2 regions of the Anaerobutyricum hallii genome follow, and region 1 is predicted to be linked to the other one. Evidence: predicted binding sites of a transcription regulator. Region 1 holds the regulator's gene; the other holds the start of a gene.
The links. The regulator NrdR, encoded in region 1, represses ribonucleotide reductase genes. The targets are predictions, from matches to a motif close to CACAANATNTTGTG.

Region 1 (9,420 bases):
AATTGCTATTGTTATCCTGGCTGGAATTCGTGAAAAAATGGAATACAACGACATTCCAGAGTCCTGGCAGGGAATGCCTATCGTAATGGTAACAGCAGGACTTATGTCTATTGCATTCTTTGGTTTTTCAGGAATCATTTAATTAGGAGGAATAAAAATGAGTATAAGTGGAATTATTCTTGCGGCAGTAGTTGTCGGCGGAACCGGACTTGTTATTTCCATTCTCCTGGGCATTGCTTCCGAGAAATTTAAAGTGCCGGTAGACGAAAAAGAAGTTGCTGTAAGAGAGTGCCTTCCGGGAAACAACTGTGGTGGTTGTGGTTTTGCCGGATGTGATGCCCTCGCTAAGGCAATTGCAGCCGGAGACGCTCCGGTGGGTGCATGTCCGGTAGGCGGACAGCCAGTAGCAGATAAAATTGCTTCAATCATGGGTGTAGAAGCGGATGCAGGTGAAAAACAGGTTGCATTTGTAAAATGTGCAGGTACCTGTGATAAAGCAAAGTCTAAATATAAATATTCAGGAAATGAAGACTGTGTTTCTGCCATGAGTGTACCTGGTGGCGGACCAAAAGCCTGCAGTTTTGGATGTACAGGCTTTGGAAGCTGTGTGAAAGTTTGTGACTTCGATGCCATTCATGTAATTAACGGTGTTGCAGTAGTGGATAAGGAAAAATGTGTTGCTTGTGGTAAATGTGTTGCAACTTGTCCGAAGTCTTTAATTGAGCTTGTTCCATATGCAGCTCCTCACAAAGTACAGTGCAGTTCCAAAGAATTTGGTAAAGCAGTAAAAGAAGTATGTTCAGCAGGATGTATCGGATGTAAGATGTGTACTCGTGTCTGTGAAGCAGATGCAATTACTGTTGAAAATAATATTGCTAAAATTGATTACAGTAAATGTACAGGATGTGGAAAGTGTGCAGAGAAATGTCCTGCAAAGATTATTCTTTAGTCCGTATAGATCAGACTATAGTCTAGATAAAATGTAAGAAATTTAATAAAAACGAAAGAAAAGATGATTTCTCTTAACGAAAATGCAAGAGAAATCATCTTTTTTTCTTCACATTTTTCCTGTATAGTAGTTTGGAAAAGAAATCTGCTGTTGAAGCAGACAAGCTAGGAGGCTTTCGTATGGCTTATCAGAAATTTACTGGAACCTATCAGAGTTCAGATCATATAAACAGAATACATTATTATATTTACGAACCAGAAACAGATCTTAGAGCAATCATACAGATCGTGCATGATTTTGGAGATTGTATAGAACGGAATGAAAGTTTTATCCGCTTTTTTACTGATCATGGAATTATGGTGTGTGGATGCGATCATATTGGACATGGACGTTCTTCCAAGAAAGAAGACTATGGATATTTTGGTGAAAAGAATGGTTGGGCTTATCTGATAAAAAATACAAAAAAGTTAACACATTACATGAAAAAGGAATATCCGGATGTTCCGTATTTTATATATGGGCATGGCATGGGTTCGTTGATCGTCCGAATGGATTGTATTCATGAAAAGGGAATCAATGGTGTAATTTTATCTGGAACTAGCGGAAGACGGAAATATTGCCGCAGAAGGCTTTTATTTATCGCAATATTAAAGCGGATTCTGGGAGCACAACATAAAAGTGTTTATCTTCAAAAAGATTTAGAAAAGCGTTTGAACCATCATTTTCTAAGAGAGAGGGATAATTGTTCGTGGCTTGTAGAAGATGAAAAAGAACGAAAGAACTGTTCAAGAATTTACGAAGAATACGTCCCGATTACTGTAGCAGCTTATGAAGATATCTTAAAAATGCTTGCACTTGTTTCTTCTAAAAAGTGGTACCGCTCTGTAAATATAGAGATTCCGATCATGCTGATTGGAGGACAGGAAGATCCGATAGGTAACTTTGGAAAAGGGATTGAAGAAGTACACCGCTATCTGGAAGATAGCTGTCATCGAGTGGAAATGCGGCTTTATAAAGGAATGCGGCATAATATTTGTGATGAAGTAAGGAAAGAAGCTGTATATATAGATATTTTGCAGTGGATGAAGCTGCATCTTAATGAACAGTATGAGATATAAAAAGAACATTCAAGTCATGAAAATAGAATTATTCAAAAAAGCCCTCATAAAATAAAAGAAAGGGCTTTTTTTATGCGTTTTTGGGAACTTGGAAATAAAGATGTGATTAACTGTAAAAATGGTCATCGCCTTGGTTGTGTGGGAGATTTAGAAATTGATGTATGCAGATTTTGTGTTACAGATATTTATGTGCCTACGGGTGGAAAATATTGCGGATGTATTGGAAAGAAATCGGAATATCGGATTCCGGTTGGAGCAGTAATCCGAGTGGGAGTTGATAGTATTCTTGTCGATATCGATGAAAAGAAATGTCTTGTAAAATAATAGGTTTTCTGTTATAATAGTCGGCACAATAAATGAAATCATAAAAGCTAGAATACTGGAGGATAAGATATGAAGTGCCCATTTTGTGGATTGGATAATACCCGTGTAATCGATTCAAGACCTGCAGATGATAATTCATCCATACGACGGCGAAGACTTTGCGATGAATGTGGAAAGCGATTTACTACATACGAACGAGTAGAGATTATGCCTCTCACAGTGATAAAGAAAGATAAAACAAGAGAACCTTACGATCGTTCTAAGATTATGTCCGGAATTTTACGTGCCTGCCATAAGAGGCCGATATCTGTAGAACAGATTGAACAGATGGTGAATCAGATTGAGAATGAACTGTTTAATTTAGAATATAAAGAGATTGAAAGTAAACAGATCGGAGAAGTTGTTATGGAGCATCTAAAGACTCTCGAACAGGTAGCATATGTACGTTTTGCTTCGGTATATCGTGAGTTTAAGGATGTAGGAACTTTTATGAATGAGTTAAAGAAGATGTTAGATAGTGGAGAGAACATCCAGAAGTAATAACATTGATAAGCAGAACAGGTATTTGAGAAAGTATTCTCGATACCTGTTTTTTGTTTTAAAAAAAGTTCCGCAAGGATATGTTAGGAGTCTGCCTTTATTCCATACTTTTGTAAATGAAAAAAATTATTGCAAATATGGAAAAAATATGCTATAAATAACCTATATTTACAAAATATTACTGAATATACAATAATAGAAAGTAGGATAGAGTGGAATGGTAGCAGAAGTTTTTAGTGGAATGATACAGGGGATAGAGGGGCAGATTGTACAGATACAGGCAGATATTAGTAATGGGCTTCCTAATTTTTATATGACAGGATATTTATCAAACGAAGTAAAGGAATCAAAAGAACGGGTTCGTACAGCACTTCATAATATAGGAATCGCATTGCCACCGAAAAGAATATCAGTTAATTTTGCGCCGGCAGATTTTCGTAAGTGTGGGACTTTTTTTGATCTTGCCGTTGCAGTAGCAATTCTTCTTGCAATGAATCTGATCCCGGAAACATATGTAAAGAATACATTATTTATTGGAGAATTATCATTGAATGGACAGATTCGACCGATATCCGGTGTATTGCCAATCGTTGTTTCCGCTGTAAAGAGTGGAATAGATCGGTGTATCGTTGCGAAAGAGAATATAGAGGAGGCAGCATTTGTAGATCAGATGGAAGTTGTTAGCTTTCAAAGTCTTGAAGAACTCTATTCTTACTTACGCCATGGGTATATAGTAGACAGACATTCAGGTGAGATTACGCAGCAGAAAGAGGCTGACATTAGAGGAATAGTATGTGTAGATGAGAGTATAACAGATAACGCTGCACTGAATTTAGGGGAATGGAATCAGATAACAGATTTTTCTGAAGTGAAAGGACAGAGCATGGCAAAAAGAGCGATGGAAATTGCAGCAGCCGGTTATCATAATTTAATGTTGGGCGGACCACCTGGTGTAGGGAAGACGATGCTGGCATCCTGTATATCAGGAATTATGCCACAGATGACAAAAGAAGAGATGATTGATACGACCATGATCTATAGTGCAAAGGGACTCTTAAAGGAACGTTTTACCTTAATAAATAAACGACCGTTTCGTGCGCCGTCCCTTGCAATTACTGCAGCCGGAATGTTTGGAGGAGGAATCGTTCCAAAACCGGGAGAGATTTCTCTAGCGCATCATGGAGTCCTTTTTCTAGATGAATTTCCTGAATATGCAAGAGAGATAATAGAAATGTTTCGTATTCCTCTTGAGAATCATGCTATTTCAGTTATCAGACAAGAGAGAACTTTAATATTTCCGGCGGATTTTCTTTTTATTATAGCGGCGAATGCATGTCCTTGTGGGTACTATCCCATGGATAAATGCCGTTGTACAAGCAGGCAGATTCTCCGATATCAAAATAGAATCAGCGGACCAATACTTGACCGTATGGATTTATTTGTACGATGTGAGGAGATTGGATATGATGTACTGACCGCATCCTCTAAAGAAGAATCTTCTTCCTCTATTCAAAAAAGAGTTTCCGCTGCATGGGTAATACAAAAGGAACGCTTTGCGGAAAGTTCTACGATATTTAACGGACGCATGACAAAAAGCGAAGTAGAACAGTATTGCCAGTTAGATGCAGAGGGACAAAGACTTATGAAGAAAGCATATTCTGCTTTTTCCCTTACCGGACGTTCTTATTTTAAGATTTTAAAAACTGCAAGAACAATAGCGGATTTAGAACAAAGTCCGGATATAAGAGCCAGACATTTGGAAGAAGCGTTATATTTTCGTCAGAAAGAAAAGGGGAATTTGAATGAAAGATAATGATTTTTATTGGTATTGGTTTGCTAATATTCCTGGGATAGGACTGAAAACACGAAAGAAGCTTCTTGAGTATTTTGCACATCCAAGGTATGTTTATGAAGCTTCAGATTCTGAGATAAAAGTATTTCTTACAAAAAGACAGTGGGAAAGGTTTCCGTTTTCTAAAAACCGGGAGAAATCAGAAAAAGAAGTTCAAAGATTACAGGAAGAGGGAATCTTTTTTATTCACAGAGAATCTCCTGAGTATGCGGAACGATTAAAACAACTATATATGCCACCAGATTTATTATATTATAAAGGAAGGTTTCCTGATTTTTCAAAGCCTGTTCTAGCGATGGTAGGGGCAAGAAAAGCTACTATATATGGAAGGAATATGGCGAGGGAATTTGCTTCTGAATTAACTGGATACGGTATTCAGATTATCAGTGGGATGGCGGCAGGAGTAGATACATCAAGTCATTTAGGTGCATTGGATGCAGGTGGTTATACCGCAGGAATTCTGGGTGGGGGAATTGATAGCATTTATCCGAGAGAGAATTTTAACTTATATCAGAATGTTTGTAGAACAGGAGGAATCATATCAGAATATAATGTTGGAATTCCTTCACAAAAAGGAATGTTTCCTATGCGAAATCGTATTATCAGCGGAATGGCTGACGGAGTTTTTGTTGTGGAAGCAGGAGAAAGAAGTGGGTCATTGATTACCGCAGATCAGGGATTAGAACAAGGAAAGGATATATTTGCACTTCCAGGCAGAATTACGGATCGTTACAGTCAAGGTTGTAATTATTTGATTAGTCAGGGGGCTACTCTGGTACGTTCCCCAGAAGATATCGCAGAAATTATAGTGAAAGAGGAAAAAATAGGAAATACAAGGCCGAATATGGAGAAAAAAGAAAGTGAGAATTTTAAATTGCAAAAATTTTTTTGTGAGAATAAAAATGAAGAAAAGATATTCAATCTCATAGATAAAGTTCGACCGGTAACTTTTGAAAATCTTTTGGAAAATAGCGATTTTTCTGCCTTTGAGTTACAACATATTCTCATGAAATTTGAATTAAAAAACATAATTTATCAAATAGAACAAAATGTATACTTGAGGAAAATCTAATTTTTTCTGCTTGCGCGGCAAAACGAAATAGTGTATGATGTATAATTGTTTTATGAAATAGTAAATTTATTGGTGATAAAAAACAATAAATTGCAATATAATATTTAAAAGTTAGGAGTGTTTTGGGGAATGTCAGCAAATTTAGTTATTGTTGAATCGCCGGCCAAGGCTAAAACAATTCAGAAATTTCTGGGGAAGTCATACAAAGTTGTCGCATCGAACGGACATGTAAGAGATTTACCAAAAAGTACGATGGGCATTGATGTTGATAATGATTTTGAGCCGAAATATATTACGATTCGTGGGAAGGGAGATATTCTTGCTCAACTTCGTAAGGAAGTAAAGAAAGCAGACAAAGTATATCTTGCAACTGACCCGGACCGTGAGGGAGAGGCGATTTCATGGCATTTATATCATGCATTAAAATTGGAGAATAAAAAATGCAGTAGGATTACATTTAATGAGATTACAAAAGATGCCGTAAAGAAATCTATTAAGAATTCCCGCGATATTGATATGAATCTTGTAGATGCACAGCAGGCAAGAAGAGTATTAGACCGTATTGTGGGATATAAGATCAGTCCGATTCTCTGGTCTAAGATTAAGAGAGGGTTATCGGCAGGTCGCGTTCAATCCGTTGCATTGCGTATTATCTGTGACAGAGAACAAGAGATTGATGAGTTCATCTCGCAGGAATATTGGAGTCTGTCAGCCGATATTCTTGTGCCTGGAGCAAAGAAACCCCTGGAGGCACACTTTACCGGAGATAAAAATGGAAAGGTTGAACTTCATTCTCAAAAAGAAGTTGAAGAGTTAGTAAACAAACTGAAAAATGAAAAGTTTGAAGTACTTTCTGTAAAGAATGGAGAGAGAAGAAAGAAACCACCGCTTCCATTTACAACAAGTACATTACAGCAGGAAGCATCAAAACGTTTGAATATGTCTACACAAAAGACAATGCGGCTTGCGCAGGAACTCTATGAAGGTGTGAATTTAAAAGGAAAAGGAAGTATTGGTCTTATTACTTACTTAAGAACAGATTCGACACGTATTTCAGAAGAAGCAGATGCAAACTGTCGGGAGTATATCGGACAGCAGTACGGAGAAGAGTTTGTTGGGGATAAAAAGTCAGTAAAGACAACAAAGACCGGAAAGATTCAGGATGCACACGAAGCGATTCGTCCAACGGACAGCAGCCTTTCTCCGGCGATGATCAAAGAGCAGCTTCCAAGAGATCTATTCCGTCTTTATCAGCTAATCTGGACAAGATTTGTGGCAAGCAGAATGGCAGAAGCGGTATACGAAACGACATCTGTTAAGATTGAAGCAGGAGAATATCATTTTAATGTTGCGGCTTCCCGAGTAAAGTTTGACGGTTTTATGACGGTATATAGTTACGATACTGAAAAGTCTACAATGAATGCTGCCATGAAAAAGATTACAAAAGATACAGAAATCACACTTTCAGAATTAAAGCCTCAGCAGCATTTCACACAGCCGCCGGCACATTTTACAGAGGCTTCTCTTGTAAAAACATTAGAAGAATTAGGAATTGGCCGTCCAAGTACGTATGCACCGACAATTACTACACTTCTGGCACGAAGATACATTGTAAAAGAGAATAAAAATCTTTATATTACAGAACTTGGTGAAGCGGTGAATGATATGATGGAAGATGGGTTCCCGACAATTGTCGATGTAAACTTTACTGCAAATATGGAATCTCTTTTAGATAGTGTTGAAGAGGGAAAAGTAAAGTGGAAGACCGTCGTGGAAAACTTCTATCCTGATATGATACAGGCAGTTGAGAAAGCGGAAAAGGAATTAGAAGAAGTAAAGATTGCAGATGAAGTATCCGAAGAAGTCTGTGAAGAATGTGGAAGGAACATGGTCGTAAAATACGGTCCACATGGAAAGTTCCTTGCATGCCCGGGATTCCCGGATTGTCGTAATACAAAACCATACTATGAGAAGATTGGTGTAAGCTGTCCAAAGTGTGGAAAAGATATCGTTCTCAAAAAGACAAAGAAGGGCAGAAAGTATTACGGTTGTATCAATAATCCGGAATGTGATTTTATGAGCTGGCAAAAACCGTCTGCTGTTCGATGTAAAGAATGTGGCGGATATATGGTAGAAAAAGGAAAGAAGCTTGTATGCGCAGATAAAGAATGTGGTTATGTTACAGACAAGGAAGAGGAAAAGTAATTTATCTGCATTTGAATAAAAAAAGAGAACTTTAGAAAGAGTATAGGTTTATAGCTGTAAAGATTGTTGCTGCAGGAAGAATAGGATAAGTATTTTAACTGTAACAGCTATCTTTATGGATATAAAGCTATACTTTTTTATTTTCATATATCCGATTTATAGAATTAAATTATTTTAATTGTACAAACTTCTAAATTAATTTAAAAAAGTACTAAAAATATTAGATAATACCGTTGAGATTGGCGGGAAGATATGTTAAACTTATCAAAGATAAAGAATTGTCTGTTAATTTTGACAGTTAGGATGGAGGTATTTATGAGTGTTCAATTGCTTGATAAGACAAGAAAAATAAATAAATTGTTGCACAATAATAATTCGCATAAAGTAGTATTTAATGATATCTGTGAAGTCTTGAGTAATATTTTATTATCTAATGTGCTGGTAATCAGTAGAAAAGGTAAAGTACTTGGAATCAAGAATCGTCAGGATATTGAAGTGATTGATGAGTTGATCAATAACGAAGTTGGCGGGTACGTTGATACACTTCTTAATGAGCGTTTATTAGGTGTACTTTCTACAAAAGAGAATGTAAACCTCGAAACACTTGGTTTTGAACATACAGAAACAGATCGTTATCAGGCAATTATTACTCCGATTGATATTGCAGGAGAAAGATTGGGAACGGTATTTATGTACAGAAAAGAACATCATTATGAAATTGATGATATCATTCTTGTTGAATATGGGACAACTGTTGTCGGCCTTGAAATGATGCGTTCTGTTAATGAGGAGAATGCAGAAGAAACCCGTAAGGTTTCCATTGTGAAGTCTGCCATCTCCACGTTATCATTTTCAGAGTTAGAAGCAATTCAACATATTTTTGATGAATTAGATGGATCGGAAGGGATTCTTGTTGCCAGCAAGATTGCTGACAGAGTGGGAATTACCAGATCTGTTATAGTGAATGCACTTCGAAAGTTTGAAAGCGCCGGTGTTATTGAGTCACGTTCTTCCGGTATGAAAGGAACTTATATTAAAGTGCTTAACGATGTGGTCTTTGACGAATTAAAGAAGATGAAACATTAATTGCATTTTAAATAATGTTCGCATATACGATGGAGGATAAAGAATGAGAGCGGATAATTATAAAATAACACAATATTCTGTCAGCAGTATCCTGGGATATGTCGAAAATTCTCAAATTGCTATTCCGGAAATACAAAGACCATTTGTATGGAAGGGAGAAGAAGTAAGAGCTTTGATTGATTCTTTATATGAGGGATATCCTATAGGATATTTGATCGTATGGCAGAATTCCCAGGTTCGTGTACGCAACTTTGGAAAAGGCGGAACAAAGAAA
Region 2 (9,420 bases), 1.4 Mb from region 1:
ATAGGAATTTTCATCCTGTGTTTTACCTTTGCATTTAGTGCTGCAGGTACATTATTTTCATTTGAAGGAGATATCCAGTTCTTTATCAACATAGTTGCCGGGCTTATTGTTGGCGTACTTGCTGTAAAATATATGCGTCCGGTTATTATCCTTACTTCCGCAATCGTATGCGGTTCTTCCGCTGCCGGACTTCTTCCTGGTGTTGCAGAATATATGGGAATTACAAAGTTTTCTTCCACAAACTCAAGTGCAACGTTAACACTTGCGCTCTGCAGTTTAGGAATAGCTGTGCAGTTTCTCACAACAAAAGACCCTGTACCAAAAAAAGTTCCCAGACATAAACATGGATAAATTTAATTTGTAAATTTGATACAGCCAAAAAGGAAGGTTCCGTCGGCAGTTACGGTCGTTAGACCGTTACTGCGACGGAACCTTCTTAAATCCTCTTCTACTATCTTAATGTGCTCTACTGTTCTTCCCATAGAACAACTTTGCCTGTTTCAAGACTCTTTTTTACATCTATTATTCGCTGATTAGAAGAACCACGAAATCTGAGTGTAATATCCTTCTTCGCTTCTACAAATGGTCCGTCTACGAGGTAGTCAATCTGTTCCAACATCTTTTTTGTATACTTCCACTTTGGAATCATTCTATTTAAAATATCCTTTTCAAAAACATATCCTGTAAAGCACCAGATTGTTTTTTCTGGAAAACGTTCTTTTACTTTTTCAAGAAATGGAAGGAGGGCTTCCTGATTCATATATTCCATAGGCTCACCGCCTAATACTGTAAGACCTGATATATACGAAGGCTCTAATAATTTTAAAATCTGCTCTTCTGTTTCTGCTGTAAAAGGCTGTCCAAATTCAAAACTCCATGTTTCCTCGTTAAAACATCCTTTACAATGATGCGTACATCCGCTTACAAAAAGGGACACTCTGACACCGGGTCCGTTCGCAATATCACACTTCTTGATCTCACCATAATACATAATATATCACCTCTTCCAAAAAATTAAACAGAGTGTCTGTTCTAAAATGTGTTTAGTTAATAGTTATATTTTACAATATCCACACTCTATTTACAATCCGTTATTTTATATATTTTAGGGCGAAAATGGATAGATAATCAACATCTCTTCTCATCTTCTCTCTGTCAAAAATAAAGAAATGGAAAAAGCGCCCTCTTTGATATGGGCGCTCTTCCGGTTTTGTCTACAAATGCATTACTCTTTCTTTAATTTCCTGTGTTCTTCCCTGATTCCAGAACTGTGTTCCGATATATCCACAGGTTCTTCTTGCTACATTCATCTTTGCCTGATCCTGATTACCGCAGTTTGGACACTCCCAGATCAGCTTGCCATGTTCATCGCTTATGATCTGTATTTCTCCCTCATAACCGCAGCACTGGCAGTAATCACTCTTTGTATTAAGCTCTGCATACATAATGTTGTCATAAATATGTTTCATAACCGCTAATACCGCATCAATGTTATTCTGCATATTTGGAACTTCTACATAACTGATCGCTCCTCCTGGAGAAAGTTCCTGGAACTGTGCTTCAAAACTTAATTTATCAAATGCATCGATTTCCTCTGTTACGTGAATGTGATAACTGTTTGTAATATAATTCTTATCGGTTACTCCCGGAATAATACCAAAACGTTCCTGAAGGCATCTGGAAAACTTATACGTTGTGGATTCAAGTGGCGTTCCGTAAAGACTGAAATCAATATGACTTTCTTCTCTCCACTTTGCACAGGCTTCGTTCATATGCTTCATTACTTCAAGTGCAAATGGCTTTGCTTCCGGGTCTGTATGACTCTTTCCGGTCATATATCTTGTACATTCGCAAAGTCCTGCGTAGCCAAGAGAAATAGTCGAATATCCATTATACAGAAGTTTATCAATTGTCTCACCTTTTTTAAGTCGTGCTAATGCACCATTCTGCCAGAGAATCGGAGCTACGTCAGATGGTGTTCCTTTTAAACGGTTATGACGATACATAAGTGCCTCATGACATAATTCAAGGCGCTCATCAAATATCTCCCAGAACTTCTCCATATCCTTACCAGAAGAACAAGCTACATCTACTAAATTGATGGTTACTACGCCCTGATTAAATCTTCCGTAAAACTTCGGTTTATCATTCTCATCATGATATACAGTTAAGAAAGAACGGCATCCCATACATGGATAACAGTTTCCATCTTTTAACTTCTTCATGATTTTCTCTGAAATGTAATCCGGAACCATACGTTTTGCTGTACACTGGGCAGCTAACTTTGTAAGATACCAGTATTTACTTCCTTCATGAATATTATCTTCTTCAAGAACGTAAATCAACTTAGGGAACGCTGGTGTAATATATACACCTTTTTCATTCTTAACACCAAGAATACGCTGGTTGAGCATCTCTTCGATGATCATAGCAAGGTCATCTCTTGCCGGACCTTCTTCTACCTCATCCAGATACATAAATACCGTAACAAATGGAGCCTGTCCGTTTGTTGTCATCAATGTGATTACCTGATACTGAATAACCTGGACACCCTGTTTTACTTCTTTTCTTACACGCATTTCTGCGATTTCATTTATCTTCTGCTCATTCATTTCCAGACCTTCTGCTTCAAATTCAGCGCGAACATCTCGACGATATTTTTCACGACTGATCTGCACAAAAGGAACCAGATGGGAAAGTGTAATACTCTGTCCGCCATACTGGGAACTTGCAATCTGGGCAACTGCCTGTGTTGCAATATTACATGCTGTAGAAAAGCTCTTTGGCTTCTCGATCATAACGTCACTGATCACTGTTCCGTTTTGAAGCATATCTTCCAGATTCACCAGACAGCAGTTATGCATGTGCTGTGCAAAATAATCAGAATCATGGAAATGAATCACTCCACTCTCATGTGCCTCAACGATTTCCGGTGGAAGAAGGAAACGTCTTGTGATATCCTTACTTACCTCACCTGCCATGTAATCTCTCTGTACGCTGTTCACTGTTGGATTCTTATTAGAATTCTCCTGAATCACTTCTTCGTTATTGCACTCTAACAGACTTAATATCTGTTTATCTGTAGAGTTAGACTTTCTAACCAACGCTCTTTTATAACGGTAAGTAATATAATTACTTGCCAGACGGAATGCCTTCTGGTTCATGATCTGATTCTCGACTAAATCCTGAATCTCCTCTACATTAAGAGCACGATTCATTCCGTCACAGATAGTTTCTACATTCTCTGCAATCTTCTCTACCTGTTCGTCACTTACTTTTTCTGCTTCTACGACGCTGTTATTTGCACGCTTAACCGCTGCAATGATCTTACTTCGATCAAATTCAACTTCCATTCCACTTCTTTTAATGATCTTCATACCAACACTCCAATTATAAATTTTTAAAAATTACGCATTGCCATTGTAACACATAATTTTGTATGATGCAATGATACTTTATACAACATATTGTGTTTTAGTCGCATAAAAATCTCACAGCAACACAAAATATTATCTTGCTGTGAGATTTGCCAATACCCATTATATGATTTTTCTCTGCAAATATCAATATGCTCTATGAATAATCTTCTATTAATATCTGCCTTCTTTTTTCATCAAATTAACAACAGCATTATATAATGCTTTTCCGTACACACTTGTATTTGCCTTCATTCTTGCCGCTTCCGTTTTATTACTGATAAATCCATATTCAATCAGACATGCCGGCATCTTGGTATGTTTTAATACGTAAAGATTTGGACGGTCTACTAATCCTCTGTTCGTAAATCCTGTCGCTGCAACTGCCGCACTCTGCATTGCTGTTGCCAGCTCTTTAGATGTTAAGCCATTCTTCTCTGTTACAGAATTTCTGCTCTTACTCCACAAAGTTTCTGTCCCATGTGCAGAAGCACTTGCAGAATTGATATGAACACAGAGGAACATATCTGCATCTCTATTGTTAGCAAGGTTCGCTCTCTGAGATAAACTTGGGTATGTATCTGCTGTTCTCGTATAGTAAACCTGGAATCTGCTGTCATTATCAAAAGATCTTTTTGCTGCAAGAACGATTGCCAGTGTCAGATTCTTCTCTGCCATTCCATTCCCGGAAGCTCCTGAGTCAGAACCACCATGTCCGGCATCAATAACAATCTTAATCTTTTCTTTACTATCTGTTGTATCCGTTCCTCTGTCTTCTGTCGTCGGAGCTGTTGTATTAGAAGCACTACTCTTTGTTGTACCTGAAATACGAATCTTTCCACCAGATAACTTATAATTAATTCCTAATCGTGTACATACACTCTTTAACGGAACAATCCATCTTCTTCTGCCGGTAGCAGTATACGTTCCATGAATAACCGGCGCTCCCATCTGACTTTTCACGCCATTCGTCACAGCCTTTCTGCTATCTGCCTTTAGAACAACGGTATTCGGACCGTAGGACAGTGTCATTTTATTTCCCTTAGTAGTTACCTTAACTTTTAAACCACTGTTTTTAAATATCGCTGCAACCGGTCCCATATAGGAGCCTGACTTTTTAAAAATAGGATTCTTCGTCAACCCAATCTTCTTTCCGTTCACATAACAGTACTTCATCCGACCGGAATAAGAGCTTGTTACTCCCTTTACGGTTCTTACACGAACCTTTGCAGCCGCATCTGTGCTGATTGGTGTAATCAGACATGCACATAACAATAATACCGCGAATATACTAACAATTCGCTTCACTTTCATTATTCTCGCCTTCCTCTCTTTTACAATTGTGAGTTTATCATCCTTAAATATCAAAACAGTATCCAACCCCATAAACTGTCTTAATATAAGGATATTCCTTAGTTAACTTCGCTCGTAGTTTCTTTACCAGCGTGTCTACGCTTCGGTACCCGCCAATATAATCAAATCCCCATACAGAATCAAGAATCTTATCTCTGGATAAAATCATACCTTTATGCTTTATAAAATACTCCAGTAAATCAAACTCCTTCGCTGTTACCTTTAACGGTCTGTCCGCAAGATAAATCTTTCTTCCTTCATAATCAATAGATAAGGCACCTACAGCTTCTACTGCATTCCGCTTCTCCACTGTCCTTCGTATGATTGCCTCTACATGCGCCTCTATCAACGGTAACGGTGCCGGCTTTACCATATAATCATCTATCTTCTTAGAATAGGCATATAACTGACTGTCCAGCTTATCATCCTGTGACAACATTAAAATAGCCATGTCAGAATACATTCTTATCTTCTCAACTGTCTCATATTCTCGCCGTTTTGGTATATCTACATCAAAAATCAGCAGATCCGGTTTGTTCTTTCCTCTGGAAAGAATCTCTCCTGCTTCATCATATTCTGTGCACCAGATTACATTATAACCGCTATCTTCGAAATAAGCTGTCATCTCTTTACATTCTGCTTCTTTCTTGCTTAAAATCAGTAATCTGCCTGTAAGCATTCGACATCTTCCTTTCATTCTTAGTTGTTAAAATTATATTACAAGATTATGGCTCAAAAATGACTTATTTAAAATTATTGTAACATAATCAACATCACAGAACAACCCTTGGTACCATTTTACATAATTCCCCCATAAAATTCAATATCCGGTTTAAAAAAACCGGATATTTTTAAAATACTGTCTATTAAATTGTAGCATTTATAAATAATTATGTAATTAGCACCGAAATCCATTTACAACATTATAGTAAATCTGCAATTTCGTAAATTAATCTTTCTGACTTTTCCCAGCCAAGACAAGGATCTGTAATCGACTTACCATAACATCCTCCACCAATCGGCTGATTACCATCTTCAATGTAACTTTCGATCATCAGACCTTTTACAAGTCCTTTGATATCTTTAGAAAGTCTGCAGCTATGCAGTACTTCCTTTGCAATACGAATCTGTTCAAGGTAATGCTTACCGGAATTCGCATGGTTTGTATCAATAATCACACCTGGATTTTTTAATTCATGTTCCTGATATAATTCAAAAAGTTCATTTAAATCTTCATAATGATAGTTCGAGTATGTTTTACCATGCTTATCTACATATCCTCTTAATAAAGCATGTGCATAAGGATTACCAAGAGACTGTACTTCCCATCCACGATAGAGGAATACATGCTGCCCCTGCGCTGCTGTGATAGAATTCATCATAACAGATAAATCTCCACCTGTCGGATTCTTCATTCCTACAGGAATTCCTACACCGCTTGCTGTCAGACGATGCTGCTGATCCTCTACAGAACGTGCTCCGATTGCAACATAGGATAACAGATCCGAAACATAACGATGGTTTTCGGGATACAGCATTTCATCCGCACAAGTAAGTCCACTTTCAAGAATTGCTTTCTGATGTAACTCACGAACAGCAATAATTCCCTGCAACATATCCGGCTTCTTCTCCGGATCTGGCTGATGAACAAGCCCCTTATATCCCCCACCGGTTGTACGAGGTTTATTCGTATATATTCTTGGGATGATCATAATCTTGTCTTTTACTTTCTCCTGTACCTTTGACAATCTTGTTACATAATCAAGAACAGCATCTTCTCTGTCAGCAGAACATGGCCCTATAATTAATAATAACTTATCAGACTTACCCTCAAAAATTCTTCGAATCTCAGGATCTCTCTCCTGCTTAATCTTTACAATTCTCTCATCAGCAGGAAACTGCTCCTTTAAATCCTTTGGTACCGGCAGTTTCCTAAAAAATTTCATATCCATATCCATAATCGTCTGTACTCCTTTATACACTTTCATTTTTGTAAAAATAATTGCTTATTATTAAATCTTCCTTATCCTACCATAAATTTTTCATTTATTCAACACTTTTTAGCTTTAAAGTGAAGAAAAAAATATTTTTTTTACTTTTTTCCATGTATGCCTTATAATTATGAAAAAGATACGAACATATACTCTGGAATTTTCTTACACTTCTTTTTATGAGAAGTTCAATCACAAAAGATTCCAAAAGTACATGAAAATCAGGAGGGATTTATTGTGGATTCTATAACTAATACATTAACAAAAGCTTATTCTATTATAGAAGAAGGAGGTCAGCCCTTAGCACCAGAAACTATTTGTATACAATGTATGTTTCTTTCACCTGCCCACATTTCCGCTTTTCACAATGATGAACTTTACCTTGAATATATTCGCAATTTAGTCCGGGAAAGATTCAATGTTTCTTTTCCAGAAGAAAAGGGGGCTTTTGATCAATATTTTGCAGACTGTATACAATTAAAAGAACAACTGGAATTACACAAAAACTTCAATCAGGATACCTGGCTTACTTATACATCCTCTCTTCTTGAAGCATTAAAAACACCTTATTATTCCGCATATTCCATGACTTTATTAACACTTGAATCCTGTTTCATGAATACGCAGCTTTTTGAAAAAGTACAAAAAGCATTTTATTCTGTACTAATAAAGTCCTCTGAAAAAAAACAGCTTATTATAAGAAAAATTATTGAACATGCGCCGAATTATAAAAAGTATTCCTTTATTACAGAAGAGCTTCTGGCCGAAATACTCATAAATACCCTTGCTCTCTTTGGTGATGAAAAAGATTACTGGCTCGATTCTGTTGCTTCTTTATTAGAAATAAAATTAGAAACAAACACTCCGAATACACACAAGGATACGCTTTCCCTGCTTGCTGCATTTTTTGCCCGGGAACAGCAATTTTTAGAGGCAGTATCTCCAGAAGATCTTTCTTCTTTTTCTTCCTATCTTGCTGCAAGAACTATATGGTTTACTACCCATAAAAATGTTGTAAAAGATTCTACAGACACTGCCGCTGCCGCTATATCTTCTTCAATAGATATCGACAGCGCTTATGTTGACAGCGAATTTTTAAATACCTACGCCTATAATATGACCACTAGAATCTATCACACCAATCCGGCAATTGGACGTGAACAGGAGATTGCTGATCTCGAATTAATTTTGATTTCACCAAAGAAGTCCCCTCTTCTGATTGGAGATGCCGGTGTCGGTAAAACATCCGTTGTGGAAGGTTTAGCCTACCGTCTTCAAAAAGGAAATGTGCCGGACCTTCTTAAAAATAAAAAGATTTTTAAATTAACAACAACGTCTCTTTTAAGCGGAACAAAATATGTAGGTGAAATGGAAGACCGTATCAAAAAACTTGCTGGAGAACTTGAATCGCATCCGGATGTCCTTTTATTTATAGATGAGATTCATACGATTGTCGGCGCCGGTTCTACCGAAAGCTCCAACAACGATATTTCCAATATGTTAAAACCTTATATTGACCGCGGTGATATTAAAATAATCGGAGCTACAACAAAAGAAGAATACCGTCAGTTCCTTCTTCCGGATAAAGCACTCTCCCGCCGTTTTTATCCGATCACAATAGACGAACCTGATGAGGAACTGACACTTTCCATTCTTTACGGAAGTATTCCTGCCATTGAATATGAAACGAAAGTACACAATGCCTTTTCTTCCGATACAACAGAAAAGATACTACGTACCCTGATTGCTATATCTTCTCCAGAAAATCAACCAGAAGATCAGTCCACGAAACGCCCTGAACTCCCACTGACACTTTTAGAAATGGCATTCTCTTATGCAGCCCTTAATGAACGGACAACCTTATCCAAACAGGATATTATCCAGGCAATCCGCCATAGTAATCGTCTACGTAAAGAAATACGAACGGCCACAAATCTTCTAACCGATCTATAATTCTATCTGCTTTATAAAAATTCAAGTCGAGCAGCCACTCACCACCTGAAAGATGTTGGAGTCTTCTCGACTGAGATAAAAAAGTATTCTATAGTAACATAACAAGTTTAGACATGTGAATTTAGCTGCTACTATAGAATACTTTTTAATTTTTATAAATTTACACAATCAGAAATTACTTACCAATGTACAACTACCGGATAGGTAGATTCGATGTTATTATAGATTTTCTGAACGGCACTTCTTGGTGTATTTACACAGCCATGGGAACCATCATAAGTGAAAATTCCTCCACCGTAACTTCCACGCCATGAAGAATCATGAATTCCTACACCAATCTGAATGAATGGAAGCCAGTAATCTACGTGAGAGGCATATCCCTGACCGGTTAACGTATAATCTGTTGTTTTATAAAGGATGTAGTAAACACCGGTTGGTGTTCCATGTCCTTTACTGATATCTCCGGTTACAACATCTGTAGAAACTAACGTTTTCCCGTTCTTATAAAACCACATATGCTGTTCACCTAAGCTTACTTCTACATAGGTATTACCAATATCAAACTCCTTACGACTTTTTGCGCGATGAGCATATTCCGGCTTTCTCTTAACAGACTTTCCCTGTTTAATGACTTTGATCAGATTAGCAGTTTCTGCTTCCTGATCAATCTTCCAGCCATAGGTACCACCGCTGACTTCTACGTCATT

Region 2: the regulator NrdR is predicted to act here: its motif matches at 3,459-3,472, upstream of nrdD (anaerobic ribonucleoside-triphosphate reductase).

What each region holds. Positions count from the first base shown of each region.
Region 1 covers NZ_LT907978.1:1,442,688-1,452,107, forward strand. Annotated here, with positions in the region: gene rsxA (electron transport complex subunit RsxA) at 1-142, shown strand, start outside; gene EHLA_RS06600 (RnfABCDGE type electron transport complex subunit B) at 158-949, shown strand; gene EHLA_RS06605 (alpha/beta hydrolase) at 1,129-2,067, shown strand; gene EHLA_RS06610 (YlmC/YmxH family sporulation protein) at 2,140-2,391, shown strand; gene nrdR (transcriptional regulator NrdR) at 2,461-2,931, shown strand; gene EHLA_RS06620 (YifB family Mg chelatase-like AAA ATPase) at 3,149-4,744, shown strand; gene dprA (DNA-processing protein DprA) at 4,734-5,855, shown strand; gene topA (type I DNA topoisomerase) at 5,985-8,060, shown strand; gene codY (GTP-sensing pleiotropic transcriptional regulator CodY) at 8,376-9,146, shown strand; gene EHLA_RS06640 (GmrSD restriction endonuclease domain-containing protein) at 9,190-9,420, shown strand, end outside.
Region 2 covers NZ_LT907978.1:32,159-41,578, reverse strand. Annotated here, with positions in the region: gene EHLA_RS00205 (DUF4203 domain-containing protein) at 1-351, shown strand, start outside; gene nrdG (anaerobic ribonucleoside-triphosphate reductase activating protein) at 467-991, opposite strand; gene nrdD (anaerobic ribonucleoside-triphosphate reductase) at 1,215-3,377, opposite strand; gene EHLA_RS00190 (N-acetylmuramoyl-L-alanine amidase family protein) at 3,591-4,730, opposite strand; gene EHLA_RS00185 (response regulator transcription factor) at 4,774-5,448, opposite strand; gene EHLA_RS00180 (3-deoxy-7-phosphoheptulonate synthase) at 5,693-6,727, opposite strand; gene EHLA_RS00175 (AAA family ATPase) at 6,998-8,713, shown strand; gene EHLA_RS00170 (L,D-transpeptidase family protein) at 8,893-9,420, opposite strand, start outside.